Regions from separate parts of the Paenibacillus sp. MER 180 genome, predicted to be linked through region 2. Evidence: riboswitches for the same ligand, from Rfam matches in the RefSeq annotation. Region 2 holds a riboswitch; each other region holds the start of a gene.
What was found. Region 2 has a riboswitch for cobalamin ahead of M3661_RS20765 (ABC transporter substrate-binding protein). Riboswitches for the same ligand answer to the same signal wherever they lie in the genome.

Region 1: it holds a riboswitch for cobalamin, as region 2 does, so the genes downstream of both, metE (5-methyltetrahydropteroyltriglutamate--homocysteine S-methyltransferase) here and M3661_RS20765 (ABC transporter substrate-binding protein) in region 2, are expected to answer to the same signal.
Region 3: it holds a riboswitch for cobalamin, as region 2 does, so the genes downstream of both, M3661_RS11395 (1-propanol dehydrogenase PduQ) here and M3661_RS20765 (ABC transporter substrate-binding protein) in region 2, are expected to answer to the same signal.
Region 4: it holds a riboswitch for cobalamin, as region 2 does, so the genes downstream of both, M3661_RS01700 (DUF4430 domain-containing protein) here and M3661_RS20765 (ABC transporter substrate-binding protein) in region 2, are expected to answer to the same signal.

What each region holds. Positions count from the first base shown of each region.
Region 1 covers NZ_JAMAVT010000009.1:83,262-90,795, forward strand. The annotation lists partial or broken gene M3661_RS15870 (transposase) at 1,243-1,750, shown strand; gene metE (5-methyltetrahydropteroyltriglutamate--homocysteine S-methyltransferase) at 2,159-4,486, opposite strand; cobalamin riboswitch at 4,810-5,000, opposite strand; gene M3661_RS15880 (HesB/YadR/YfhF family protein) at 5,213-5,503, opposite strand; gene M3661_RS15885 (heavy metal translocating P-type ATPase) at 5,694-7,534, opposite strand, start outside.
Region 2 covers NZ_JAMAVT010000013.1:142,021-149,554, reverse strand. The annotation lists gene M3661_RS20790 (phosphatase) at 1-438, opposite strand, end outside; gene cobD (threonine-phosphate decarboxylase CobD) at 797-1,891, shown strand; gene M3661_RS20780 (adenosylcobinamide amidohydrolase) at 1,919-2,638, shown strand; gene cbiB (adenosylcobinamide-phosphate synthase CbiB) at 2,679-3,644, shown strand; gene M3661_RS20770 (histidine phosphatase family protein) at 3,675-4,556, shown strand; cobalamin riboswitch at 4,753-4,964, shown strand; gene M3661_RS20765 (ABC transporter substrate-binding protein) at 5,414-6,415, shown strand; gene M3661_RS20760 (FecCD family ABC transporter permease) at 6,433-7,476, shown strand; gene M3661_RS20755 (ABC transporter ATP-binding protein) at 7,473-7,534, shown strand, end outside.
Region 3 covers NZ_JAMAVT010000005.1:438,245-445,778, forward strand. The annotation lists gene eutA (ethanolamine ammonia-lyase reactivating factor EutA) at 1-1,331, opposite strand, end outside; gene M3661_RS11375 (sensor histidine kinase) at 1,505-2,929, opposite strand; gene M3661_RS11380 (ANTAR domain-containing response regulator) at 2,922-3,494, opposite strand; gene M3661_RS11385 (EutP/PduV family microcompartment system protein) at 3,572-4,003, opposite strand; gene M3661_RS11390 (BMC domain-containing protein) at 4,016-4,372, opposite strand; gene M3661_RS11395 (1-propanol dehydrogenase PduQ) at 4,568-5,710, opposite strand; adenosylcobalamin (AdoCbl) riboswitch at 6,098-6,249, opposite strand; gene M3661_RS11400 (alpha/beta hydrolase family protein) at 6,362-7,534, opposite strand, start outside.
Region 4 covers NZ_JAMAVT010000001.1:409,981-417,514, reverse strand. The annotation lists gene M3661_RS01715 (DUF4179 domain-containing protein) at 1-743, shown strand, start outside; gene M3661_RS01710 (hypothetical protein) at 773-1,813, shown strand; gene rlmN (dual-specificity RNA methyltransferase RlmN) at 2,128-3,225, shown strand; cobalamin riboswitch at 3,359-3,551, shown strand; gene M3661_RS01700 (DUF4430 domain-containing protein) at 3,711-7,534, shown strand, end outside.

The sequences.
Region 1 (7,534 bases), on a different contig from region 2:
CGGCAAATAGCTAGCATTTTTGAATACAGAATTTAAAAACACTACCTTCTGAAACCGTTTAGAGGCTTACCTTTCTCCCTTAAATCTTTTAGCCACCCTTCTTTATTTATTTGTAAAATACACCATTTAAATGATTATTAAAGCTCCGTATATTGCTAATGAGTTTTCTTTGATGATTAAGATAATTTTATTTGTTTTTTATCGGATGAAAGACACTTTGTTTCGATTCTTTATGTAACTGTCATTACAGCCAAGTAAGCAGAGAATTGAACGAAATAGTATAGTTATATTAAGTAGAAGTAGTTTAGTTTTTAGAAAGCTTATACAGGCCTCGACATTGAATCTAAGGAGAATGGGGTATTTTGGTTAGATGATCTGAAGAAAACATGTCTTTTGCATAATATTACTTGAACGTATAAAATTTAGTTGTCCGATCTTAACTGTAATTCGTATGACACGAATGACGGAAAACTTCAGTCAGCAAAAGCGGTTCAAAAATTAAGTGGATGACTTTTAACCGTTATCTTTAATTTGAAGTTTTTCAAGATATGTTGATTCGAAAAAAAGGGACGCTTTAGATAAAGGAGGACTTATCGAGATGTATATGACAGCTATTAAAACTGATACCCCATCTCATATAAAAAAATGGTAGAGTGATCTTTCATTAATGCTTTTTTTTATGAGATTCTTCTACAAGAAGGAAGGAAGGAATTATAACGTTATTTGACAAATGGTTACCCATCCAATATATTGAAAAAACTCAAATTAATTCTTGAGTAATTATCAATGAGTGTAATACATAAAACTTTAGATGTCAAATCACCTTTCCTATATGTTATAGGTATATGATAAATGTCACAATAGAATAAAAGACATTGATGAGAGCAGAATTGAAGAAAGTTATTATATTGAAAAACCATTGAGGGGCAATGACCAATAAGGAGGGGCGGCAGCATTAGGTCTAGAGGAAAGGCAAGGGGACATCCACAAAAATCGAGAAAGAAAAATCTGTATGCGTTGATGGATTCAAAACTATATCAGTCGCTTAGCCTGTATAAGAGTCTGCAAAATAGATTGTGTAACCTCCCAAATCTATTAAAATGGTAAGTAATAGAAAAAGAGGAGGGACACATGGGACTTTGGACAAAAGAGCAACTGCGAGCCTTCATTAAGGAGAAAAGCTGGTAACGGCACAAGACGCGCAAAATGCTTAAAAGAGTTGTTCGCAGAAACCATTCTGGAGATGCTCTAAGCGGCTTCTCTGAAGCGATTGCCGCCTGCTATCCGAAGACCGAGATTCAGAAATGTATGATTCACCACATCCGCAATTCCACTCCCTACGTGTCATTCAAGGATCTCAAGAAAGTCACGGCTGACCTGAAGCCGATTCACAAAGCAGCCACCGAGGGAGGAGCGCTGCTTGAACTGGACCGCTTCGAAGAGGTCTGGGGCGCCAAATATCCGCTCATTGTCCGCTCCTGGCGGAATAACTGGGAGGAACTCTCAACATTACTTTACCCGAGATCCGCAAACTCATCTACACCACCAACATTGAAAGCTACTACCGGCAGCTTCTCAAAGTGACCAAAGGAAAGAGTGTTTTCCCTACCGATGAAGCCCTACTCAAAATGCTCTATCTAGCCACGATGGATGTTACCCGTAAATGGACGGGCCGTGTTCAGAATTGGGGTCAAATGCTGCTTCAGCTTTCAGTTTCTATCCGGATCGAGTCAGTAACTACTTACGTTAGAAACGCGAATCCCCTTTGGGGGATTGCTTAACATGAGTTTACACAAAAGCCCTCCTTCCTGTATAACAATCGGCATAAGCTCTTTACTAATTGATCGTGGAACAGAAGCTCACTGGTGAGGCGAAGCCTCTGTCCAATTTCGATGACCTCAGAGCATCCTATTAAGGATCGAAAACTTTTTCAACTCATAAAGTTGCTAATTTAGAAAATAGGACACTGCATGGGCCTTGTCAAAGGTCAAGCACCATAATTAATCGACGAGGGGCAGTGTCCTTAACAACATGTACCACAAGCAAAATGCCAAGTAGATTTTCATTTATCACAGCTACTACCAAACTATGATTGATTGGACTCTCCTAGCAGTTCACTTGTACAAAATCGATTCACTATAAACTGTTATAACATAGATTATGCCTCCGTAGGCAGCACAGAAGCTTGACGACGGGCGCGAGCAAGCTTCGTTGCTTCTACCATGTTGCGCAGTGCAGCTACCGTCTCCGGCTCGCGGCGCGTCTTCAGACCACAATCTGGGTTAATCCAGAACGTCTCAACCGGCAGCACACGAAGCGCCTGCTCGATGATCCGATCAATCTCTTCTACAGCAGGCACACGTGGACTGTGAATATCATATACACCCAGACCAATGCCAAGCTCATAGCTCTGCTCCTCCAGCGTAGCAATCATATCGCCGCCGCTGCGTGCCGTTTCGAGCGAGATCACGTCCGCATCCATCTTGCGGATCGTATCGACCATGTCGGAGAAGTCGCAATAGCACATATGCGTGTGTACTTGCGTCTCAGGCGCTGCTCCGCATGTTGCAAGCCGGAAAGCAAGCACTGCCCAATCCGTATAATAGACAGCGTCCTCCGCCTTAAGCGGCATACCTTCCTTCACCGCAGGCTCATCGACCTGGATCATGCCAATACCTGCAGTCTCCAGTGCTGCAATCTCTTGACGAAGCGCGTACGCCAGCTGGAATGCCGCCTGCTCACGAGGAATGTCGTCACGTACGAACGACCAGTTCAAGATCGTAACCGGGCCCGTAAGCATCCCCTTAACCGGCTGAGACGTCAAGGACTGCGCAAATGCCGTTTCCTTCACCGTCATCGGCTCTGTGAACGCCACATCTCCGTACAGAACCGGTGGTTTTACACAGCGCGAGCCATAGGATTGTACCCAGCCGAACTTCGTGAACGCGAACCCGTCCAGCTTCTCGCCAAAGTATTCGACCATGTCCGTGCGTTCGAATTCACCATGTACCAGCACGTCAATGCCGATCTCTTCCTGAATGCGAATCCAGCGTGTCATTTCTTCTTCCAAATAGGTTTCATACGTCTTCGCATCCCATTCTCCCTTGCGGAAGCGAAGGCGTGCGCGCCGGATATCCGCAGTTTGCGGCATACTGCCAATCGTTGTGGTCGGCAGGAGCGGCAGCGATGGCCAGCGCTTGCGCTGAAGCTCCTTGCGTTCCTCGAATGGAAGACGTTCAATTCCTTTTTCCTTTTCTGCACGAAGCAGTTCTTCCAACGCCTGAACGACTTGTGGACGCTGTCTTAATGGTTCTGTCCGCCATGCTTGAACACGAGCACCGCTCTCTGCTAATGCTGCACGCGTCTCTTCACTCGGGCTTGCGAAGTGACGAGCAAGTAGGGCAGTCTCCTCCAGCTTCTCATCCGCGAACGCCAATGCCTCGCGCACTGGTGCTGACAGCTCAGTTTCCCGCGCCGCCGTGAGTGGTACATGAAGCAGGCTGCATGATGGCTGAATAATCCAGCGTTCCTTCGGTACAATCCCTTCCACAGACTCCAGCCATACTGCAGCAGCCGCTAAGTCCGTACGCCAAATATTGCGGCCATCAATAATGCCGACAGCAAGCTGCTTCTGCGCAGGGAATCCGAATTGACGAAGCGCTGCTTCATTTCTCCCTCTATCATGAACAAAGTCTAATCCGAGCGTATCCACCGGAAGCGACACGAACGCTTCGTAGTCGGACACCGCATCGAAGTAGGTCTGAACCCATAATGATAAGCTTGGTGCTGCCTTGCGCAATTCGGCATAGACTTCCTTCACAGCAGCCCAATGCTCGCTTGGCATTTCCAGCACGAATGCAGGTTCATCCAATTGCACAGCCTGCACACCTTCACCCTCCAACTCGCTAAGCAACTGTCCGTATACCCCTACGAATTGGCGAAGAACGTTCAGGCGCTCTTCCGGTTTAATCCCTTTAATAAAGCGGACATAAGTATATGGCCCGATGATGACTGGCTTACCTTCAATGCCATGAATCTGCTTCGCTTGGCGATAGGCTTGCAACGGGCGATTGACCGTCAATTGCGGCGCCTTGCCTTCCCATTCCGGCACAATGTAGTGATAGTTCGTATTAAACCACTTCGTCATCTCGCAAGCTACCGCATCCTGTGTACCGCGAGCCAAGGCGAACAGCAAATCTGCGTTCACTTCTCCACCGTCATATGCAAACCGTGACGGTATCAATCCGAATGTGGCTGTCATATCAAGCACATGATCATACCAGGAGTAATCATTTACTGGAATCAGGTCAATGCCAGCGTCCTGCATCGTCTTCAGCCGAACATCATTGATGCGCGCCAATTCTTCTTCCAGCTGCTGAACAGAACTGTTCCCAGCCCAATATTGCTCCAATACCTTCTTCCATTCCCGGTCGTATCCGATCCGAGGGTAACCTGCTGTGCTTGTCTTGATTGAATGAACGGTCATCATACTGCCCCTCTCCATGAGTCAATTTGCCGTACGGGATATAGTTGTACAATTTCTATCGCTTAACACGGAATTAAGATTGCAGTTGAACGCTCTACCCCACCATATGTGACTTTATCACTCAGACTTCAGAAATTTTCATTGCATCCCAATATGCAAAAAAGACATTCCTGTCCAACAACAGAAATGTCTCGTAAACGTCCATGAAGTCATAGTGGAATAAATCGATCCTTCCGTCTCATTAGCATACTACCCTCATGCTAAGAGGAATCGAAAACCGATATCCATGCTTACGAACACTTCCCTATCTCCCGTAGGTACGAACAGTGTTGTCAAAACAGGCAGGTCTCCTGGCTTCAGCTTCATTGGCCTTTGCAGCCTTCCCGATCGATTACGACCAGTGGCTCTCTCGCAATACCTCAACTGTCACAGTGGCGGGACCGCGCCGGATTTCCAACCGGCTTCCCTATTAAGCTTCGACGTTACCCAAAGCACCTGTTTCCTCATATTCAATTGCATTGAAAGTCGCAGTCACGCTTCCCCCAATTGAGAACGATTATATATCTAACCAGAACGAATGACAAGGATTTTTTCTCATCTCTAACCAAAATAAACAAATACCGGAGCTGTGACCTTATCTTCATTAAACTCCGATTCACTAGGCGTCTATCCATGCACAATAGGCGAGCCTCTCGGCTCGCCTATTGATGATTACGGGTTGATGCGCTAGATGACCATTCCTTCATGCAGAAAGACAATATCTTCGCCTTTCTCATCTAGCGTCAATTCACGATTATCCAAGAACCATACATCATTTTGCTCCATAAAGAACGTAATGCCGTTCACAACTTCCGTCACTGCTGGATATTGCGGACTGTCTTTCATGATGCCGAATGAATAAGGTCCTGAAGCACTGAATCCGCTGTAGCGGACGAATATGCGTACTGAGTCTCCTGCTGTGAATCCCCAATCAGCCAAAAAACGCTCGACTGCCTTCGCTGTAACGCGTAATTGCATGTTCAGACCTCCTTAATCATACCTTTCATCCGATTTGATCATACCATGTGGCCGCCACTTTTGTTAACACCAAAGTTGACAGTTCGTCAATGATCCGCATAATCATTACCGCATAATACGTTCGGCGATATGATTATATGCTTCCTTCTGTTTAGGAACATCACGATCTCTACCGTGAAATTCTGTCAGGCTACAGCTTGATGCGTTGAAGCCGCAGTGCATTCAGTACAACGGATACCGAGCTGAAGGCCATAGCCGCTCCTGCAAGCCATGGGGCAAGCAATCCGATTGCTGCAATCGGGATACCAATCGTATTGTATACAAGTGCCCAGAACAAGTTCTGCTTAATGTTGCGCATGGTACGGCGGCTCATCTCCATCGCATCCGCAATGCCGTTCAAGTCGCCACGCATTAAGGTTACGCCTGCCGTCTCCATTGCTACATCCGTACCTGTACCGATCGCGAACCCAATGTCCGCTGCTGCCAGAGCTGGCGCATCATTAATTCCATCGCCTACCATGGCGACGACACTGCCTCTCTGCTGCAGCTCGCGCACATGCTGTGCCTTCTGTTCAGGCAGCACCTCTGCAAATACATCATCAATCCCTACTTGTGACGCGATTGCTCTGGCCGTACGGGTGTTGTCTCCTGTCATCATAACAACGCGTATCCCCATTTGATGCAGCCGCTCGATGGCCTTCTTCGAAGAAGCCTTCACTTGATCGGCAACGGCAACTATGCCTTTCCAGCTGCCATCAACCGCGATAAGCATTGCCGTCTTGCCTGCCTGCTCCATGTCTTGCAATGCTTCCTCCGCATCTGCGCTTGCTACCCCGTTCTTCTCCATCCATCTGCGTGTGCCGACAATGATCTGATGCCCATTCACCTCAGCCGCTATTCCATATCCAGGTTCAGCTCGAAATGAATCCGGTTCGACCGTACTGATCCCTTGCTCCGACAATCCCTTCACAATCGCCTGTGCCAATGGATGCTCGGATTGCTTCTCAGCAGATGCCAGTAAGGTCAAGAGTTCTGTCTTCTCGACTTCATTCCCATCATGCAATACAACATCTGTAAGCGAAGGAGCCCCTTCTGTTACGGTTCCTGTCTTGTCGAGCACAACCGTCTGCACCCGATAGGCGCCTTCCAGATGCTCGCCGCCACGGAATAGTACACCATATTCTGCAGCACGTCCGGTTCCCGCCATAATCGACGTTGGCGTTGCCAAGCCGAGCGCACACGGGCAAGCAATTACGAGTACGGCAATGGTTCGAGACAAGGCTACACCGAAGTTGCCTGGTTCAACAGCGAAATACCAAATTAAGAATACAAGCACCGCAATCCCAACGACTATCGGCACGAAGATGCCTGATATTTTATCAGCGATCCGCTGAATCGGAGCCTTGGAGCCCTGCGCCTCCTCAACGATTTTAATAATTTGCGAGAGCGCCGTCTCGGAGCCGACCTGAGTCGCTCTCATCGTAAATGCCCCCTGCGCATTCACGGTAGCCCCGTATACATTATCGCCGGCTTGCTTCTCAACAGGGACGCTTTCACCAGTAAGCATGGATTCATCCACGGTTGATATCCCGCTAACTACAATGCCGTCTACCGGTACTTTCTCACCTGGCCGAACAAGTACGAGATCCCCACTTGCCACATCTTCCACAGGCACTTCCACCTGTTCACCGTCGCGCACAACGGTTGCCGTTTTGGCACGCAGCCCCATCAGAGCTCGGATCGCTTGAGAAGACCGCCCTTTAGCTGAAGCCTCCAGCCATTTACCCAGAAGAATGAGCGTAATGAGAACAGCACTCGTCTCAAAATACATCTCAGGATGATGAAGCTCGCCAATCTGCCATTGCCACGCCAAGTACACACTGTACACATAGGCTGAGGTCGTACCGAGCGCGACAAGCACATCCATATTGGCGCTTCCACTACGGAGTGCCTTAAATGCGCCAACATAGAAGCGTGCCCCTATAATAAATTGAACCGGCGCTGCCAGTACCATTTGTACCCAAGGGTGCA
Region 2 (7,534 bases):
CGCCTTGATAAAACGATGGTACAGCATTAATTCCAAGGAGTGCTTGATCACCCACGCAGCCAGCAGCACACAGACAAGCAAATGAGCGCATACGAGCGGAGACAGCAATAGGGTGCGTGTATCCGATACATATATTAAATAGGCCGCACAGCAAGCTACAGCAAGGACGAGAAAGAGTAGGCTGAACTGATTGGCCTGCATGGATACAGAACGAGCAAGCTCCTTGTCCTCGGCCTCATCCTTGGACATAAAATTGATAAAGTGCATAACGACTTGAACGACGACGGCAATTCCGAACACGTTCCGGGCAAGGGCCATCATTTCCGTGCTGTATAATCCAATGTCTCCCTTGAGTCGAAATAGAATTGCAGCGTAATAGATGGTGACAATGATGGCGGCGCCGAGAGTAGCCCATGATGTCTTGTGATGCACCGACATAATCATCCCTCCTCATCCATGACATATCACACCTGTTAAGATGTGTGGTGCAACAAGATTATACAGCAATTAACAGAAGTGTTACAGTGTGCGATTGACCAATGTTTTTTGGCATTTCGTAATAAAACCTTTGCAATTCCACTATAATTGCTTGCGAATCGCACCGCAACGCCCGTAGTGAACGGAAGAACTGCACATATTTACTGGAAAATTCGTTTGACGAACATTGCTCTGTTACGCATAATGGACGAGTAGAAACGATTCCATATTGGAAAGCTCCGGTTCGTGGAGCTAGCAGTACATAGATATTTTCAACCTTTGGACAAATCCAATTGACATCATTGGGAGGCAGACAGCAATGGGCACAATTGAACGATTCGGGCATGGTGGGGATGTGTGGACGGCTGCGGACGCGTTCGGCGTCGATCGTAAGGCACTGCTGGACTTCAGTGCGAATATTAATCCGCTTGGACCGCCTTCGGCTGTTATAGATCGTCTGGGGCGCGAAATGATGCCGTCAATCGTTCATTATCCGGATCCTGGACATCGACAGATGAAGAAGCTCTTAGCTGCGAGGTTAGGGGTCGACGAGGCACTGATTAGCATCGGCAACGGGGCTGCAGAGTGCATGGCGCTGCTGTTGCTGGCGATTCGGCCTAAACGGGTTGGCGTAATTGCCCCTTGTTTCTCTGAATATGAGACACTGTCGCGCAAGTTCGGAGCAGAAGTGATGCATAGGGTTGGCAGTGAGGATAACGACTTCCGTGCTACCGAGTCTCAACTGACAGAGCTTATCGAGCAGGCGGATGTCGTATTTATCGGCCACCCGAACAACCCGAATGGTGCATTATATGATCGCATGCTGCTGGGAAGACTTGCAGCCTTAGCAGAAGTTGCTTCTACGATTCTCGTAATCGATGAAGCTTTTATTGACTTTGCGAATGAAGAGGAGCATTCCTTGATTCCATTCGTTCATCGATGCTCGAATCTTATTGTACTTCGTTCACTTACGAAGTTCTATGCGATTCCTGGATTACGTCTCGGGTACGCAATCGCCCAGCCGCAGCATATTGCGGCGATGTCGGCTATGCAGGTGGCATGGAGTGTCAATGGCTTGGCACTAGCGGCAGGGGAGGCCCTACTGACGGACGAGCAAGCGGATCAATACGCGGCTTCAACACGAGCTCTCATCGATGAAGAACGGGCTGTTCTGCGTCAGCAGCTGCACATGTTAGGCATTCGAACATGGCCAAGCGTAGCGAATTTCCTATTATGCAGATCTCCAGAAGGGTGGACGGCGAAGTCGCTTCAGGCCGAATTATGCCGCTCTGGCATTCTCATTCGCAATTGCGACATGTATGTTGGACTGACGGAGAGAGACTTCCGATTGGCAGTCAAGGATCGCGCTGCGAATGCAATTGTGGCATCAGCCCTTGCAGCTGTGTTACAGTAGACAAACACAGAATGAAGGAGAAGTGGGATGCAGCCATATCGAGAGAGCAACTGTACCTATACATCTAGACATATTGCAGGAGTACATATTCGCTGGGAGGATGCTCTCATCGCTGTTGAACTTCCACAGATAGCGCCGATATGGAGCAGTGCTGTATTTCATGGAGGGCAATGGGCGGGCAATCGCATCTTGAATCAGATGGTTCATTATCAGTTCAATTGTGCAGATCCGATAGAGTATCTTCGTCTGACGTGTGTAGAGAAGGGGTACGCTCCGGAGCAGACCGTTGGGCTTATGACCGCTGCTAAGGTGAGCCATGCATCTGTTGCTGAGCAGGATGCGGATGAATGTTCGCTTCTGTGCGTAACGACTGCCGGAACGTCTAATGCGGCTCGTGCTGGGATGCCGCGGCGAGTATTCTCATCTTATGAACCATTGAAGCCAGGGACGATTAATTCCATTCTTATTATGGATGGCAAATTGTCTGATGCCGCGGTATGGAATGTGTTCATGACGGCAACGGAGGCCAAATGTGCGGCTCTGTCTGATCTGGGCATCTTAGATTCAGAGACGGGGCGCATTGCCACGGGGACGACGACAGATGCAATTGTATTTGCCGTGATAGACAGTGGACGATATGAACCTGTGCATTGCTATGCAGGTACAGCGACCACATTGGGTCATGCGGTCGGACAACTCGTTTATACTACCGTATATGAGTCTGTCAAGACCCAGCATGAAGCGTGACCGCTAAAAGATTGGAACAACCTACTAGGGTGGGAGACATATGACAGCAGCGTTCATCATAATAGCAGCATACATATGGGATCGGATTGTAGGCGATCCTCGGGCTATCCCGCATCCAGTCGTTGGGATAGGCAAAGGAATAAGCAGAGTAGAACGTGTTATACGCAGGATAAGTCCTTCCGAGCAGGCACTCAAGCCGCTAGGCATCCTGCTGCCGATTATCGTGGTAGGAGGGGCGTATGCGTCGACTTGGCTTATACTAACAGGACTATATCATGTTCATGAATATGTAGGATGGGTTGCCGAGGCATTGCTCATTGGAACGACAATTGCGGTAAAGGGACTGAAGGATGCAGGGATGGCTGTGTATCGGAGGCTGAAGGACCAGGACTTAGAGGGTGCACGGCGAGAAGTCGGCATGATTGTCGGCCGCGATACAGAGCAATTGGATGAACCGGAAGTCGTGCGCGCTACCGTCGAGACGGTAGCGGAGAACATAGTTGATGCGGTCATTTCGCCGCTATTCTTCGCACTTATCGGAGGCGCTCCGCTGGCTATGGCATATCGTGCGGTGAATACGCTCGATTCTATGGTCGGCTATAAAAATGAGAAATATCAGAATTTGGGCTGGGCATCTGCCCGCCTCGATGATATCGCCAACTGGATACCAGCACGGATCACTGCTGTGCTCATCACGCTGAGCGCTTGGATTCATCGGTATGATGCACGCAGGGCTTGGTCAATGGCGCTTCGAGATGCAAGCAAGCATCCAAGCCCGAATAGCGGGTGGGCAGAGGCAGCAGCAGCAGGTGCGCTTGGCATCAGGCTTGGCGGTTATAATGTGTATAAAGGAATACGTTCGTTCCGCGCTTATATGGGGGATATGAAGCAGCCTCTGCAAGCAGAGCATGTGCCTGCGGTATGCAGGCTGCTCGTAAGCAGCTCGACAGTCTTTGTTATTCTGGCAGGCCTGCTCCTATATGTGCGCGGAGGATGGCTTCTGTAGATGAATGGCGGATGAAGGAGTACAAATGGGATGACACGGACAACTAAATGGAATGCTCCCGCTATTCATCGGAACCGGCGTCGTTCAGGAGCATCGAAAAACAACAGGAAACGATTATTAATGACAAGACATATGTTACGAAAAAAGAGTCAAGCAAGCGGCAAAATTGTGCGCTTCGCACTTGTTCGTCATGGCTTGACGCAAGAGAATACGGAGCGGCGATATATTAGCTATTCGGATGTACCGCTATTGCCGGATTCAACAGAAGAGCTCCGAGCTCTTCGCCGAACATTGGCGCATCCATCACCGCTGCTATACACGAGCGATATGCGCCGCTGTCGCGACACGCTCGCCTATTTGCGTCCGCGTGACAGCATCCAAGCTGTGGAGGACACAAGGCTGCGAGAATATGACTTCGGTATGTGGGAAGGGTTAACCTACAATGACTTGAAGGAAGATCCACAGTATCGAAGATGGCTTGACGATTCATCAGCCATCCAGCCGCCGCGCGGGGAACCGTGGCAGTCCTTCTGTACGCGAACGGCGCATGTATGGTGGGAAGTGCTGCGCAATGCGCGTGATTCCTTCATCAGCAGCGGAAATCATATGGAACGGCAAGAGGGCGCTATCCGTCGTCGGCCGTACCATTCTTCGCCGCTGCCACGTGGACGTGTGCTGCGCAGCAAGACAAGCCGGATGCAGAGACAGTCATATGGAAGCGGGCCTAGTCCGCGGCCGGATGTTGTCATCGTCACACACGGGGGCGTCGTTCGTCGCTTATATACGCTGGCTTTCCCGCGGAAGTCATTCTGGGAAGCCGCTGCGCCAATCGGTGGCGGTGTTATGATTACGGCGAAGCGATGTGCCCGCAAATGGAAGTTCTTGCGAGCAGAACGGCTTCCAAGCAGATGATGACGTTTGTGTGTCAAAGCAGGTTCATTAGATGCACGCAATGATGTAATCTATTGCAACGCAGAGGCTTTTCCCCTATAATCAATTATCGAGTTTAGCACTTGGATGACGAAATGTATTCCATATTGAATAATCGTGATACTTCAGGTCCTTGGGTATGTATGCGGTACGGATCCATACGCGTTGCTCGGTAAGAGATACCGATGTATTGTATGGTCGATGCATATTCGAGGTTAATAGGGAAGCCGGTGTGAACCCGGCGCGGTCCCGCCACTGTGAATGGAGTGTTGCGCTCATGATGCCACTGTCGAATTCGTTAGTGTGTGCTGTATGAACCGCTATGGATGGGAAGGCGAGCTGCAACGTATTCTCCTAAGTCAGGAAACCTGCCTGAAGATGGACGAGCTGTATCCTTCGCGGAGAGGATCACGTCATTGGCGTAATGCATCAGGCAACATGGCAGCGCAGCTGCTTGCTTCCTGCTTCTAGGTGTCTGTTGAATATTGCGATAGATGACTTTGTGTTCCCCCGGATCGAAGGATCGGGGGTTTTTGCTGTATTTGGAAATGATTTCACATCCCATCAAGCACTTCGTTTGTACAAGGTAAACTGCAGTTCAATGCAATTGCACAGCACGAATGTATATCACAAATTCAGTCACAGTAGGATTTACAGCTCAGGTATATGCAAGTGCTCATTGACAACTGATACCGAATGGGGATGTACATACATTCTTACGGCAAGTGCAGCTTGCAGTGCATTATCGTTCGCATGGCGAAGGATGGAACCGCTTTACACCTGCACGGGTAGTACATGGTTAGAGACTAGGAAGAATGACGCGAGGGAGAGATTCTGACATGAACAAATGGCTGAACAAATCGGTAGCGGCGCTATTGGCGCTTATGCTTACAGTAGGACTGGCGGCTTGCGGCAATCAAGATGCGGCTAAGCCTGCTGAGAATAATACTGCACAGCAAGAGTCCAATGGCAATGGGGCTACAGAACAACCGAAGCAGGATGATCTAAAAACGACGTATCCGCTGACTGTTAAGGATGCAACGGGTGAAGAATTCACATTCGACAAAGCGCCAGAACGTATTGTGTCCGTGTCTCCAGCTGAGACAGAGTCCTTGTTCGCACTTGGATTGGATGCACAAATCGTTGGGGTGTCTGATTTTGATGATTATCCGGAAGCAGCGAAGTCCAAAGAGAAAATGGGCGGCATTACGAAGCCGAATGAAGAGGCAATTATTAAAGCTAAGCCGGACATCGTGTTCACAGGCATCTCGATGAAGGAGCCAGTTGTGAAGAAGTTCCGTGAGCTGGGCATTAAAATATTCAAGGTAGAACCAAAAACGTACGACGATGTGATTAAGAACATCGAATTGTATGGTCAAATTACGGATCAGCAAGCTAAAGCGAAGACGATTGTTGACAACATGAAGCAAGTGCGTGAAGATGTGAAGTCGGCCGTTCAAAGTGCGGAGAAGGAAAAGGTGTATATTGAATTCTCCCCAGGCTGGACAGTAGGCAGCGGCGAGTTCATGAACGAGCTGATTGAAATGGCAGGCGGCACGAACGTTGCGGCTGATTCAGCCGGCTGGATTCAAATTAACGAAGAGAACATTATTAAATCCAATCCGGATGTAATCATGTTCACGCAAGGTGTAGTGGACTCCGAGACGAACAAATCCTTGGAAGAAATTATTCGTGGACGCAGCGGTTGGAATAACATCAATGCAATTAAGAACAATCAAGTAATCGGTGTGGATCAGAACCTGATCAGCCGTCCGGGACCTCGTGTAGCTGACGGATTGAAGGCAGTTGCGAAGGCGGTTCATCCGGACTTGGTGAAATAATCATCGTGGAGAAATCGATGAATAAAATGGGTTGGTATGGAGGAGCGGGTATTGCGCTTCTCCTTTTGTCCGTTGTAGGATGTCTTGCTGTAGGCTCTGTACAAATGCCAATGGGGGAAATTGCTCAAATTCTTCTTCATCATATTCCAGGGCTGGATCAGTTCATACCGGTCACATGGGATGACGCTTCCGCGCAAATTATGATGAAGGTACGCTTCCCACGAGTTCTATTGGCAATGCTCGTAGGGGCGGCGCTTGGGGTCGCAGGTACTGCATTTCAAGGAGTGCTGCGCAACCCGTTGGCAGATCCGTATACATTAGGGGTATCTTCAGGGGCTTCTGTTGGAGCCGCATTCCTTATTTACTTCGGTTTGCAGTATTCGCTGTTCGGCGAATGGACGATTCCTGTCGTTGCATTCGCTACAGGGGTAGCGACCCTAATGTTCGTCATTAAGCTGGCCAGTGAGCAGGGGAAGATTCCAATCGAGACACTGATCTTATCTGGAGTCGTGATGCAAGCCTTTCTCGGCTCCATCGTCTCCTTTCTTGTAGCCATGACAAATCAGACGATCAATGAGATTTTGTTTTGGGTGATGGGCAGTTTGGCGATGCGAGGCTGGTCTTATACAGTGGTGCTCGCTCCTTATTTGGCAATTGGCATTGTTATTCTTATTGCATATGCAAGACCGCTTAATTTGCTTGCATTAGGTGAGCGGCAGGCCTCGCATCTCGGACTTCATGTAGAGCGGACGAAATGGGTAGTGCTGCTGACGGCAACGATGATTACGGCAGCTGCCGTATCTGTCTCCGGCGTCATCGGCTTTGTCGGATTAGTCGTTCCGCATCTGCTGCGCTTAATTGTAGGCCCTGATTATCGATATTTGATACCGCTCTCAGCAATTGGGGGAGCGATATATGTGATGTGGGCAGATACGATTGCCCGTACGGCATTCGCACCGACAGAAATCCCACTTGGGGTTGTAACCGCGTTTCTAGGTGCGCCATTCTTCGCCTACTTGCTTATGCGCAATAAGCGAGCGAAACGGGGGAAATGGTCATGACACAGCGAATAGAACATCTTCCGAAAGCAAATCTAGATCATGCAGAGAGCAGCAATCA
Region 3 (7,534 bases), on a different contig from region 2:
TCGATGCAGACAACATCCTTCTTGTAGTCAAGCAGGGCGTACAGCGTCTGTCCCAGCACTTTCGCCATGTCGTGATGGACGATCACGATGAGGGGGTAATCCCGCTCCAGCAGCTCGGACATGCCTTGATACAGCCCTTGCGCATATTTCTGAACCTCTTGGAAGCTGGGGCTCTTCTTCCCTTCCAATGCGATCGCAACCCGCTGCAGATCGTTGTTCAGCTTGAACCAATTCAGCTTGTCGGCAATCGCCTGCGCCAGCGTCCCACTGCTTCCCGACTCATCTGCAGCAGCAAGCTTCAGAATCGGAATATTCTTAATCGGGAAGCTCTCTTCCGTGTACGTAATCGTGCTGCCGCTAATTTCCGTCGTATGAGATCCTGCTCCAACTACGGTTGCTCGGATGGTCTCAGCCGATCGGGCTACTGTCATTTGCGTCGTAAGCGGAGACGCTGCGATGGCACGGCCGAGCAAGATGCCGATGTCACCGTACTGGAACACATCGCCCGTCGCCTCTTCATAAATGTAGTCCGCTACGCCGCCGGAGAAAGAAATGCACGGAATCGAACGATCCAGCTTAATCCCTTTATTCGTAATAATCGTGTTATAGAAGTCGCCTGTCTGCCTCAGGCCAACGCTCTCTTCGAGCAGCTTGACCATCTCTCCGATAATCGGCTCCAAGTCGGCTGGAGTAACTTGCTGACCGAGTGCGAGCTTAATGCCTCTCCGCTCTGCCAGCTGCTTAATTTTCGGTGCAATGTACGTCACTTCATGTGTGGCTTGATCCACCTTGATGAGTCGTCCACCGATATCGAGACAGCCTGTATCGATGAGATCGCCGCTAGCGAATAGCGCCAGATTGCTCGTACCTCCGCCAATATCGATATTGACGATGGAAGTCGAATGCTCCTTGGAATACGTATGGGCACCTGCACCTTTCGCAGCGATAATGCTCTCCAGATCCGGACCAGCCGTCGCAACTACGAAATCTCCAGCGAAACCGCTTAGCGACAGAACCGCTTCGTTGGCATTGTCTTTGCGAGCTGTTTCCCCCGTAATAATGACGGCGCCTGTCTGAATATCTTCCTTGCGAATGCCAGCCTTCGCATACTGCTCTTCAATAAACACCTGAATCTGCTGCATATCGATGCGATTGTCCTCCATTACAGGCGTGAAGCAAATATCGCTTCGATATACAACTTCTTTGTCCGTAATGACCAATCGCGGCACTGTGAAGGAAGATGCCATGTTCTGAATGTGAAGCTTCGATAACACAATCTGTGTCGTAGAAGTCCCCATATCGATGCCTACACTCAGCAATTGTTCTTCCACTTTCCTCACCCCCACCGATTGATTTCCGTGTAATTCCACTGGGCATAGTTCCTGTATCGCATCACGATACATTCGAACAAAAAAAGGCTTAAAGCACCACTTCCGATTCACACCGGATATGGTTGACTTTAAGCCTCTTTGCTTCTAAAACTACGCCCTTGTAGTTCGAATATTTATTTTTTGAACGTAAATGTAACAGCCGTGCCTTTATCACTTGATGCAATCGTGAGCTTCCCTTTCAGCTTATCCTTCACATAGCTGCGAACAATCGACAGCCCTAAGCTCTTGCGAGAAGTTTCTTCTACCACGAATCCTGTTCCGTTGTCTGCAACAACGACGGTAACAAGACCTCCTTCAACTTGCGCCGTGATCGTGATTTCACCAGACGTACAATCCTCGAACGCATGCTCATAGCTATTGTGCAGCAGCTCACTTACAATCAGCGCGATATCTACGGTACGATCACTATCTAAGCAAATACTGTCCGTTGAAGAGATGTTCACACCGACAGCATGGCAATGGACGAAGCAGCGCTCAATGTTCGATGCTATGAGCCGTATGACATCGAGCAGATCTACCTGAGCATCGATTTCCGTTGATAGCAATTCATGAGTTGCCGCAATTGCCAATACCCGACTGACACTGTCATCCAGACATTTCTTAGCCTCGGGGCTCTTGCATTGTCGGCCTTGAATGCGCAGCAGGGACGCCACCGTCTGCAAATTATTCTTCACCCGGTGGTGAATTTCACGAATAGCTACCGACTTCGAGATGATCTCTGCTTCCTTGTCCTTAATTTCGGTTACATCGTGCAGAATGACGCCTACGCACAGATCCTTCTCCTCAATGAATAGCCGCTTTACTTGGAAGTAACGGCCCGCAGCCTTCACATCTGTCGTCAATGGACAACACGGCGAAGATGAATGCTGCTTCATCACCTCGGAGAACATCGTCTGATCGAGCGACAAATTGTCATAATGCAAGCCTTGTATATCCTCCAAATAACCAAGCTGTCTATAATACGCATCTGCCTGCTTATTTTTGAGCTTCAAAAATCCATGCTTGTCGAACACGAGAACAGCGTCCTCTAACTGATTGATAAGCGAATCCTTGAAGCGAAGCATAGCCGTCAGCATAGAAGACATCTCGCCATCTTCATACGGCGCACCCGCCATATTGAAGTGAGCTTGAATATTGTCACTCACATCTTTTTCATATATGACGACCGCGATGACGCCATTTTGATTTTTCATCGGATATACGGTCTGCCGAACAAGATGATTCTCCTGCGTGTTGGCAACGAGACCTTGTGACATAATGCCAGTCTCCAGTGTTCTCAGAACACCCGGCTCATTCTCGCGCAGCGCCTTCTCTCCCATAACTGGACGCTCATACAAGGACTGTCGTTCGCTCGGACGGCGATGATATACGACGATAGCCTCGTTCGATACACTGGACAGTACATCAATGAACACATCGTCTTGCACCTCGGTATGTTCAAAAGACTCCGCAATTTCGCATATCCACGCCATATCCGATTCAGACAACCCCGTATGGAGTCTGCACAGCTGCTTGATTCGTTCTTTGAAATCAATCATAGGACATGACGATCGTGGTTGCGATTTCAATCATCGGACACCGTCTATCCATACTTAATTTGCGCAGGGTTTGATAGGCTTCCTCTTCGGTATAGCCATTTTCCTTCATCAAGATCCCTTTCGCCTTCTCCACTGCTTTGCGCTCTTCCATCTTCTGCGTCAGCTTCGATAGATTCTGCTCCAGCTTGCGTATTTCCTTGCCTTTGGCAATGGTCACTTCCACCATGGGAATGAACGACTTTTCATCAAGCGGCTTTACCAGATAGCCAAGCGCACCGACAGCCGAGGCTTTCTCGATAGTTTGCTTGTCGCTGAAGGCGGTCAGGAGAAGAATTCCTCCTGCCAGCTGCTCTGTTAAGATTCGTTTACTAGCCTTGAGCCCATCGAGGATGGGCATTTGAACATCCATGATGACGAGGTCAGGCAGATGCTTCTTACATAATTCGATGGCTTCAAATCCATCGGAAGCTTCGCCTACTACATTGTAGTCCGCCTCTTCGAGCATCTCACGAATATCCATTCTTGTAATAGGTTCGTCGTCGACTATTACAATTTTTCCATTCATGTGTCATGCACCTCATTGTCTGCCGTTATTTGCTTGTCTATTGGTATTGCGCCTCTTGTAATAATAGAATCAGCCGTTTACGCTTCCAAGTATTGCTGAAGCGCCTCCACTCCCACATTCTCTATCGTCGAGACTTCAAATATCTGTTCCACACCAGCCGCCTGCAGATGAGCTCTCGCTTGTGCGATTTGCTCCTGCGACTCGGCCAGTTCCACCTTCGTCACCACGCCGATGACCGGCTTGGCGAATACAGTTGCGAAGGCCGGTGGGAAGTAGCTATCTTCCTTCGTGCAATCTTGCACAAGCCCGATTACGTCAGCATCTACGCTGGTTACGAGCAGCATCTTGTATAAATATCGGTTCTCGATGCACTCGCCCGGCGTATCGATCGCTTGGTCGAAGCTTTCAATCGCTTGCGTCTTTTTATAGGCAATTTCTTGACCGTGCAGCCATTGGCACAGTGTCGTCTTGCCAGAACCGGTACTTCCGGCGAAAATAATTTTTCTCATCAGCTTCTTCACCTACGTTCTCGTTATGTTCGCAGCAGTTGAGAAGCCTAAAATATTTTGAAGTCCAAACAGCACTTCACTTATAGCAGATTCGACAGAGGATACATCGCCTGTAATGACGAGTGATCCGCTGAAGCGATCGACGAAGCCGATCTGTACGCCAGCCGCCTTCGTCGCGATATCCGCTGCAATAATGGAAGCCTCGCTTGGTGTTATCGTCATGACTCCGATTGAATCATGTGCGTCATTCCCTAATCCCAGCTTCTTATAGATATCAGGGTTCGGATTCGCGATAATATGAGCCAGCGTGACCTGTTTACCAGGCACGTACTCTTGGATAACGCGTTGTTTCTCAGTGTGTTGCTCCATACCATCATCTCACTCTCATGTCAGAAACACGTGAAATTGCTGTAAAAAAACATAAAAGCCCCTTAAAAGTTCACACAGGAATTTTAAGAAGCCTCTTTGCTTGGTTTTGTATGCAACACGCCGTTGTGTTACCTTTACTATATTTTAATACTGCAAACGTTGTCAATACACATTCAGACAAAATTCGACGCAAACCTACGATTGAAACATTTTGTTCAAAATTTCAGCCACATCTCCAGTTGTTGGTACACGAGGATTCGTCGCTGTGCAGCCGTCTTTCAACGCACCTTCAGCAATCGACTCTCTCATTTCGTCCAGCAGCGCCTTCTCAATTCCGCATTCCTTCAGCGTCTGCGGCATCTGCAATTGCTTCTGCAGCTGCTTGATAGCTTGCACCAAGCTGCGTACACCGCTCTTCGGATTCGGTGCGGATAGACCCAAGCTTTTCGCGATTTCTGCATAGCGAACCGCTGAAGCTGTGCTCTCTTCCCTGCCATAGCCTGGCTTATAATTCGCATTGAATTCAATAACATGCGGGAGCAGCATCGCATTCATGCGGCCATGCGCAATTTTGAATTTGGCTCCAGCGACATGCGCAATGCCATGGTTAAGCCCCAGCGAAGTAATATTAAATGCCATGCCCGCAATACAGGAGGCATTATGCATCTTCTCACGTGCTTCTAAATCTCCACCATCCTTATATGCACGTGGCAAGTAAGCAAACACCAGCTTAATTGCCTTCTCGGCAAGCGCATCGGATATATCATTCGCTTTTGTAGACACATAAGCTTCAATCGCATGCGTCAATACATCCATTCCAGTATCTGCCGTAATGAAGTCCGGCACACTCTTAACCAGCTCCGGATCCAATATCGCCTCTTGCGGCAGCATATCATCGGATACGAGTGGGTATTTAATGTTCTTCTGTTTGTCGCTGATTACCGAAAATGATGTCACCTCGGAGCCCGTCCCGCTTGTCGTCGGGATTGCCACGAATGGAATCTCCTGCTGGTTCAGAAGCTTCTGCGCAAACAGCTTCATCGCCTTAGCCGCATCAATCGCAGACCCGCCGCCAATTGCAATGATTAAATCTGTGTTGAACGCACCCAATGCCTCAACACCTTCGGTTACGATTTCAACAGGAGGATCAGGTACGATATTGCTGAAAATATATTGCTCATTGCTCTCATGCAGCCGATCGAATACCATGTTGATCATCCCTGACTTGACCATGAATGGATCGGTAACGATGAAAATCCGCTTATTACGCCATTCCATCAGACGATCCAGCGCGCCATGCCCCATATAGAGATCGGCTTTGATCGAAAGTTTATCCACGTAAAGCACCTCCAACGAGTAGTTGCAACAAAAAAAGAGGCCTCTCAAAGGGATGGATCCCTTCAAAAAGCCTCTTTGCTTGTTATGTCGTGTGCACGCCATTGTGCAACTTATCATTCAATTATCATCTATACTGTACATCGTAACGCAAACAGGCGTCAACCTCAATATAATCGAGTTCATCATTACGACAAATCTGTATAAGAAAAAAGGTGGGACATGCACATCATTGTGCATTTGGTTCTTCTTCGTTGAAAAACGTCCCGCTTGCCCAGCTTGTACATCTTTGTATTTTCGGCGGCGACCACCAGGCTGACTCGACTGCGTTGTCGACAGCCTCCAAGAAAATATAAAAAAGCCTAGCGAGGCGCAATCGTCACTAGACTTGTAAACCAGTCACTTTCGCCTCGAAATGACTGGCCTGGCAAAGTTACTAGACAAAAGACCTGACTTAAGACCGAGCATTCGGCCTATCACAGTGGCGGGACCGCGTTGGATTTGCACCAAACTTCCATCGTCTATAACTTCTTCTATTGTGCATGACGTGAATGGGTCATCCATTCGACAATTATTATAGCACAAACAATCTGTAACGCAATATGAAAAAAAGATAAAAGTTGAGGATCGAAATAGTTAAGAGTGATTTGCCCGTCAATATGTCCCAGCAGATGTGAAGCTGCCCTGCCCTTTGAGATAGCAATCGAAAAACTGTACTAGAATATGATTCATCGTTTCAAGACAGTAATAGGGATCAATCTCCGCCACCCTGCCGCCCTGCAGCATATTGGATATTAGCGGGGAAATGAGAGACAGGTCGGTAAGACTCATATGCTCCGCTCCTTGGAAATGGACGGTATGCACGACTTTACCGTTTTTATCAATAACCTTGTTAGCTGCATAAGGGGATTTGCTGTTGTGCTGTAGTAGCTGTACCCACACACCGTCAGAATAGATATTAAGAAGTGGAGTCGTATAGGGCTGGTTGCTTGCCGCAAAATCATCGGTCTCCTTGTTGTATATGAGCTCGCTAAACATTGGGGCATCGATATTGACAACGGCGCCAACATCATCACGCTCCCTGCCAAGCCAAGCGCTTGCTGCTCCGCCCATGGAGTGTCCAAACACACCTATCTTTTGAGTATTCACTAGCGGATACACCTTGTCACTGCTCGTTATTGCTTTTTCCACAATCGTATCGATTACAAAATTCATGTCATCCGTACGCAGCTTCATCCATTTTTGGATAAGCCCATACATTTGTTCTACCGTGTATTTGCCCTTGTTGGAGTCATTGACTTCCTTCATATATCCCGAATCGATGAATGTCCTGTTTCCGTCTTCAGATGCCGTATAATAAGAATGAAATGGATGATCGATAGCGCATACTACGTACCCGTGGCTCGCAAGCTCCATATAGGTTGAGATATTGCTTCCTTTGCTGCCGAATGCACCAGGAGAAAATACCAACAGCGGATAGGTTTCGTCTGCATGCTCAGGATACCAAAACTCAACATTGACGTGCCGAATTTCTCCTGTGTCTGTAAATTGTTCGATACGATTTTTATCAACATAGGTATATGATGCGGTTGCGACTTGATACTTCCCCGTAATTGGGGGCAAATGATACTGCGGAAATACGAGAGCAGGAGTTACAGCAATGACGACGAGCATAAACATACCAACTGCATTCCTGATAACGCGGCCTCTTTTATATTCTTTGTGTTCCTCTTTGCTGCGTATGAGCGTCCATACTCCAAGTAGCGCCCAGACAAGCAGCAGCAGTCCAAGTCCCATCCAACGGAAGCTCCACTCAATGACCGAAGC
Region 4 (7,534 bases), on a different contig from region 2:
ATGCCAAGGATAACGGCGAGAGTTTTGTCATAATGCTCAAAGAAGCGGCAGAGCCCATTACTGTACAACGTGCCGTTCCATACCATGAATTGAATGACAAACTGCGTCAGACGGTTGAAGATACCTTGCGGCAAATGAAGCCTGAACAACCGATCGCATTCGCGAAGGCTGTCCGTGTGAGATCTAAGGAACTTAATAGCTGGTCGTTCCATAATGACCAAGCTTCCATTACGATTGATGCGGTAACGGGCCAGGTGGAGGCGGCAGAACTGCGGTATGAAAATGGAAGCTTCAATGAAAAGGCCAAGGCTGCAGCGGAGAAGGCGTATCCACTTTTTGCGGAAGGCAAGGCATTGCGATCCACAACCATGATGCAGAGAATGACTCCAACGGAACATGTATGGGAGATTGGACGTGATAGGAATCTCTTTGCCAGAGTGGGGGTACGGACGAGCCGAGTCTGGTCGGTTCAGCAAAGCTATAAAGATGATTATCCTGGCGATGAGCAAGCTGCACGGAAGAAATACGCAACTTTGCTTTATGCGCCAGAACAGGCTATCAGTAAGGTCATTTCGACCGTTAAGCAGGTATTCGGCATCGATATGGAAGGCTACGATGTGAGCGTCAAGCTCAATGAATATACATTCACGAAAAAAGGTACGATGACGATGAAAGGAACCGTCAATGCAAAGGGTGAGTTCTGGAAGTTGGAGCTGATTCCGATTGAGGGAATACAAGATTAAACGGACTTATACGAGGAGGGTATTTTTCAATGAAAATGAATACATTATTGGCGCTTTCACTCGTATGCAGCTTGTTCGCTGCAACTCCGGCTATGGCGGAACAGGCCGGCGGGAATAACGGAGGGACGGGAATTGTTCAGTATAGCGATGTAGATCAAAAGTTGACAGAGTCGGCTGAGAAGGCGATTGAGCAATACGGAAACGGAAAAGCATTTCAATTGGAGGAAGCGTTCAAGGATAGTTATTTTGTAGATAAAAAGAAAAAAGAGAATTGGATCATCCAATCCAAGGATCGGAGTGCCGTTGTATCGGTCGATGCAGTTTCCGGCAAGGTACTTACCATATCGCTGAGCTTCAAAATGGATGAGGTAACTGATGAGTACGCATCGTACCTGAAGGCAGCACAGTCAGCAGCGGAGCAATTTCGCAAAAATGCGGAGCTGGTCTTTACGGAAGCTCACTTTTTCCAGAACAATATCGCAGACAATAAAACAGAATCGATGACTTTCGGAGCGAAAGACAATCAATTCGTTCAAATCGATACAAAGACAAATAAGCCATTAAATTTCCGCTTTACATACAAGGCAGCGGATGTGGAGCGCAAAATCATAAGCGTGGCAGAGCAGGCTGTAAAAAGTATGGGAATCGATAAGGTTCAACCATTTACGAACATTGAATACGAAAAATATGAAGGAAGAGAAGAATGGAAGCTAGCAAGGAAAATAGAGGTTAAAGGTGATTTCAGGAAAAATGGGGCTGTGATGATAGACGAGAATAACCGGGCGTTCGTGGTCGAGGCTGCTGCCACAATTGAAGCAAAAACGGGCAAGCTTATATCCATAAATGTTAAGCCTACAACGGATAATCAGAAGCGCAAATCATTGACAAAAGAGCAAGGTGTTGCGATCGCTAAGCCTATCGCGAAGAAATTGTGGGGCGTAGACTTATCTTCCTACGAGGTGAAGGTTAATAAGGACTGGGGCGACTACACGTTTAGCAGAAAAGGTAATGCGTCTATCGTAGCCAAGTTCGATAACTTCGGCAATCTCGTTCGCATGGAACGAAAGTAGAATAAATAATATAGAGAGCAGAATGGTTATGTTATATATAATTATGGGTTCTAAATAATAGAAGAGAGGGCGCCGCAACTGGCGCCCCTTTTCCATTTAAGCTAATTATATCTGATGGCATTCGACATCCCTTATGAAAACAATCACTTATTGACTATAACGGGAAAGACTCTTGTTATATTTCAGAAGTTCTGGGACAATAATAATCAGATTATAGAGGAAGTTCAGTGATTTATAGAAGGAATGACACTTGTAGGTAGAGCATTTATAAGCAAGTAAGACAGAATTTTGACGTGTTGAAAAGAGGGCACTAGATGAATAAGCAATCCATCTATGGATTAACATTGGATCAGTTGGCCGCTTGGTTAGAGGAGCGGGGGCATAAGAAGTCACGGGCATCCCAAGTGTGGGATTATCTATATCGCAAGCGGGTCAAGGATTTCGCTGATATGACAGAAGTAAATGAAGCCAGCGTAGCACTGCTGTCCGAACACTTCGTTATTCATACGCTTAACGAGCATGTGAAGCAGCAATCGGCTGACGGCACAATCAAGTTCTTGTTCAAGCTGCAGGATGGCAACTTGATTGAGACGGTGTTGATGAGACACAAATTCGGGCTGTCGGTATGTGTGACGACTCAGGTTGGCTGCAACATCGGCTGCAGCTTCTGTGCGAGCGGACTGCTGGCGAAGAGCCGCGACTTGTCGAGCGGCGAGATTGTGGAGCAGATCATGAAGGTTCAGCACCATTTGGATGCAGTGGGTGAGGGTGATCTGGTCAGCCATATCGTCGTGATGGGTATCGGAGAGCCATTCGATAACTTTGAGAATATCGTTGATTTCTTGCGGGTTGTTACTGACCACAAAGGTCTGGCAATTGGAGCGAGACGAATTACGGTATCAACAAGCGGCTTGGCGAATAAGATCAAAGACTTTGCAGATATTAATCTGCGGGTGAACTTGGCACTTTCCTTGCATGCGCCGAATGATGAGCTGCGCACGCGCATTATGAAAATTAACCGCGCGATTCCGATTGCGAAGGTGATGGAGGCGATTCGGTACTTCATCAACACGACGAACCAACGGGTGACGCTGGAATATATTTTGCTGAAGGACGTGAACGATCAGCAGGAGCACGCACTTGAGTTGGTGCAGCTGATTCAAGAATGGAAGATGCAGGACGAGGTCAATGTGAACTTAATTCCGTACAATCCAGTTGATGAGCACAGCCAGTATCAGCGCAGCGAGCAGGAGTCGATTCGTGGCTTCTATGATGTCATGAAGAAACATAACATTAGCTGCAGCGTGCGGTTGGAGCATGGCACAGACATTGATGCTGCTTGTGGCCAGCTTCGCAGCAAGCAGATTAAGAAAGAAAGCGGTGCTGGTGCCGATCAGGCAGCTATGAGCTAAAAATATTTTGTAGTTTACAAAAAGCGTACCTACCAATGGGTAGGTCGCTTTTTTTCGTGCTGTCTATGAGAAAGTTCTTTGTCCGTCATGCTAAATTTTGCTACAATAAAACCACGTATTCTTATCGCAATTACATAGAAATAGTTTATATGGTGCTGTGCATGCTCAGCTTAATAGGGAAGTCGATGCGAGTTCGACGCGGTCCCGCCACTGTAACGCAGAGCTGACAATCAAGGCTTTTATCCACTGTTAACTGAGCTAACGGGAAGGTAGATTGTCGAGCGATGATGCGAAGCCAGGAGACCTGCCATATAAGTGCTCTATATTTCTCACGAGGATGGGAGGGGGATGTTTATTCGTGCTGCTAGTAGGAGATTACTAGTGTATTTAGCTGCATCGAAGTGGTTACCTAACATCTTTCTAACATGGAAAGGTGTTTTTTTATTGCCTTCATATCGACATATTAAGGAGATCAGACATTGAAGATGATTACGAACAGAATGTTGAAGAAGAGCTTGTCTGCATTACTAAGTATCGTATTGTTGTTATCTCTTGTACAGCCACAAGTCATAAGAGCGGCGAGCGGGCAGGGCAATACTCAGTTAAATAACATGATTGAACATACGGTTCAATACTATAAGGACTATTATAAGGATGCTTCTAATCAAGATGCTGTAAGTGATTCATGGTGGGAGCTTGTTGCTCTGTGGAGTGCGGGTCAAGATTTGCATGATGGAACTTGGAGATTACCTACATGGGAAACAAAAGAGCCAAGACTTCGACCAAATGCAGGAGGCACCGATCATATTCGATATATTTATGGCTTGCTTGCATTAGGAAAGAATCCGGCTCACGCTTGGGAAACGAACCGGAATCTGTGGGCGGAGCTGGCAGCACAGCAAGATCCAGCAACGGGTGCTATCGGTGGAGTTAATAAACACATTTGGGCAATGCTTGCCTTAAGCGCCGGTGAGAAGCTTGGTCAGGATATGGGGTCATGGAATGCCGCATCCAAGCAAAAAGCGCTCGATTATCTGCTTAAAGCACAGTACGCAGACGGAGGTTATGGACTGTCAGCTACCGGCAGCTCAGGAGATACTGACATTACTGGTATGGCGCTGCTTGCACTCGGTCAATACCAAGGACAGAGCGCGGTAGATGCGGCAATTGAACGAGCTAAGGAATTGTTGAAAAAACGCCAATTGGACAATGGAGGGTTTGATTCCGTTGGTACATGGGGATCCGGAGATAATTCCAATAGCTTATCTACATCCGTATCGGGATTGGTTGCTGCAGGCGACGATGTCTTGTCAGCAAAGTGGAAAGAGCCTAACGGAACAGTTATCGATGCGTATGCACGCTTCCAACAAAATGATGGATCGTTCAAATGGAAATTAACAGATTCTTCTGCAAATAGGATGGCTACCGAGCAGGCTCTTGTTGCGTTGCTCGACATCAAGCATGGAAAATCGGTATGGAGTCGCCTCGCGGAAGTGAAGCTTCCATCGGATCAATCACATGTTAATGTGCAGGTTAGTGTCAAAGGGATTGACGATTTCATTTATCAACCTAACCAAATTTCCTTGGATGCAAACAACAAAAAGCTCACCGCATTGGATGCACTAAAGCTAGCGCTGGATCAAGCCAATCCATCAATTCCCTACCTTACTTTGGGGAATGGGGATCAAGCAAGACTAACATCCGTTGCTGGTCAAAATGAAGGGAAACTTGGCGGTAGCGATGGTTGGAAATACAAAGTGAATGGAAGTGCTCCTTCTGTAGGAGCAGGTGCATATGAGATAAAAAATGGCGATGACCTCTATTTCTATTATGGTCGTCAGCCGATGATTTCTACAGTCTCTTCTATTCAACAGGGCGCTGTAAATCCAACGGTCGAAGTACAGCTTGCGGGAGATTCATTTACGCCTCAAGCGTCGCAGATTGACAGTTGGCTAGTAAAGCCAGGAACGACTGAACTGAAACTAAAAACAATCTCACTTCTTAATAGTCAAAAAGCAAAGCTCGTTTTTGAAGGCCGTGCTGTTACTGGCGGACTTACGGTTCAAGCTCTTGGAGCTGCCGTAACGGGACAAGAGGAAAGCAATGGATTGGCAGTTAGCTTGGAATTGCCTAAATCGATTGGAACAGCGACATTGTCCGTTGAAATAAGATCCGTTGGTCAAGGGGATATCCTTGCACCAGTAACAATACCATTGTATGAAGGAGATACAGCCTTCACAGCTTTAAAAAGAGAGCTCGATGATCGAAACATTGACTTTGACTACAGTGGTTCAGGCAAATCGGTTTATATCAAAGGCATCGATCCACTTTGGGAATTTGATAAGGGACCGTTAAGCGGCTGGATGTATTCCGTGAATGGAGCATTCCCGAATTATAGCGCGGGGATATATACATTGAAGGGTGGGGACGTTCTTCGCTGGCAGTACACAACCGATATGGGCAAGGATATTGGCTCGGTACCCGATCCTAATCCATCTGGGGACAAGACAATTGTAGTCGGTGAGAATGAAACAAATGTAAGTGTGGGATCGGAACAGGAACCTCTTTCAGAAAACAAAGTAACACTTGTATTTTCGAAAGATGAGCTGCCCCATGTAGCTTCCGTTACAAGCAGTACATATTTAGAAATTGAACCGAACACATTTGTAATTTCTTCATGGGATCGAAAGCTGGAATTGCCTAGAATTTTAAGTGGAAGTGATGATATTTTACTTTCCGGGCTGAATGGAGGCTTGTCCACTTATAATAAAGAGGCAACAGGAATTGATTCCCGTGTTAAGGTTGGCGGAGATCAAGATATTCATGTTGATAAGCATGCAACTCTTACTTTGAAGGGGCAAGGCAATAAAGAAGCAGCACTCATGGAAGCGAACGGAACAATCGTAATCATACCTAAATACACTGATGAATCCGTTAGACATGATGAGTTCTATTCCTATGCCAATAGTGTAGGCGACCTAGTCATTAAGACGAAGCAATTCGGTGAGTTTCTAGCATATATCGCAAAAATAAAGGATACGCCTGGCGGAGATAACGGCAATGGAGGAGGAGTCGTTGATCCACTGGTAACTGGCGCGGTAACAATTTCTGTAGAGAAACGTTCTATTGGGGAAGGGGAGATTATTAGTCCTATTTCTGTACCCCTATTCAAGGATGATACAGCATTTACCGTATTGAAAAGATTGTTAGATGTGACAGGGGTACCTTTACAATACGTAGGATCAGGGGAATCACTTTATGTACAGTCTATTGCTGACTTAGGTGAGTTCGATAAAGGACCTAACAGTGGGTGGATGTACTCCGTTAACCAAAAGTTCTATGCTCACAGTGCAGACAAGCATAAGCTGGTTGATGGGGATGTCCTTCAGTGGAGTTACACCTGTAATTTAGGGCTTGATATTGGTGCCTTACCAACAGGAGATTCTCATATAAAGTTAGATGAACACACGAAGGAAGTTCTCTTGGGGACGGAGCAGGAGATGCTCTCTTCACAAAAGTTGTCATTGGAATTCAGAGCGGCAGAACTTCCTAAAATTCTCGCGAATCATACAATTGCCAACTTGAATATTGATAGCGGTACTGAAGTTACTTCTCCTTGGAATAATGAATTGGAAATGCCGCGGAGTTTGGAGACGAACGAGAGTGCGTTACTAGCCAAAATAAATGCTGAACTTTCATTGAAAAACAAAGAGACTTCTCAAATTGATTCCCGTGTAAAAGTCGGCGGTGATCAGCATATTCAATTCAGTCAGCATGTCACTCTTACCTTTAAGGGTCAGGCAAATCAAGAAGCTGGATTTGTTAATGCAAGTGGGGCGTTTGCTCCTATTCCGAAATATAATGATTCATCGGCACGAAAAGACGAGGTTTATTCATACGTTCAAGACGGACATTTAATTGTTAAAACGACGCACTTTACTGAGTTCGTAACTTATCGCTCTAAAGTCAAAGATGATGCGGGCAATGGTGGCGTCGTAGTCCCTCCAGCCACTAATACAATCACGCTATCAGTTGAAAAGCGTACCGTAGGCAAAGGGGATATCATTGCACCGGTTCGCGTCGAACTGCAGGATGGAGATACAGCGTATACAGCGCTTGAACGCATTGCTGAGAAACGAGGAATTTCCATTGAATCCACCGGCTCAGGGGCTAACCTCTATATTCAGGCAATCGATGGGTTGGCAGAGTTCGATAATGGGAGCTTGAGTGGTTGGATGTACTCCGTCAACGGTAAGTTCCCGAACTATAGTGCGGGAATCTACAACTTGAAGAATGGCGATGTCCTTCG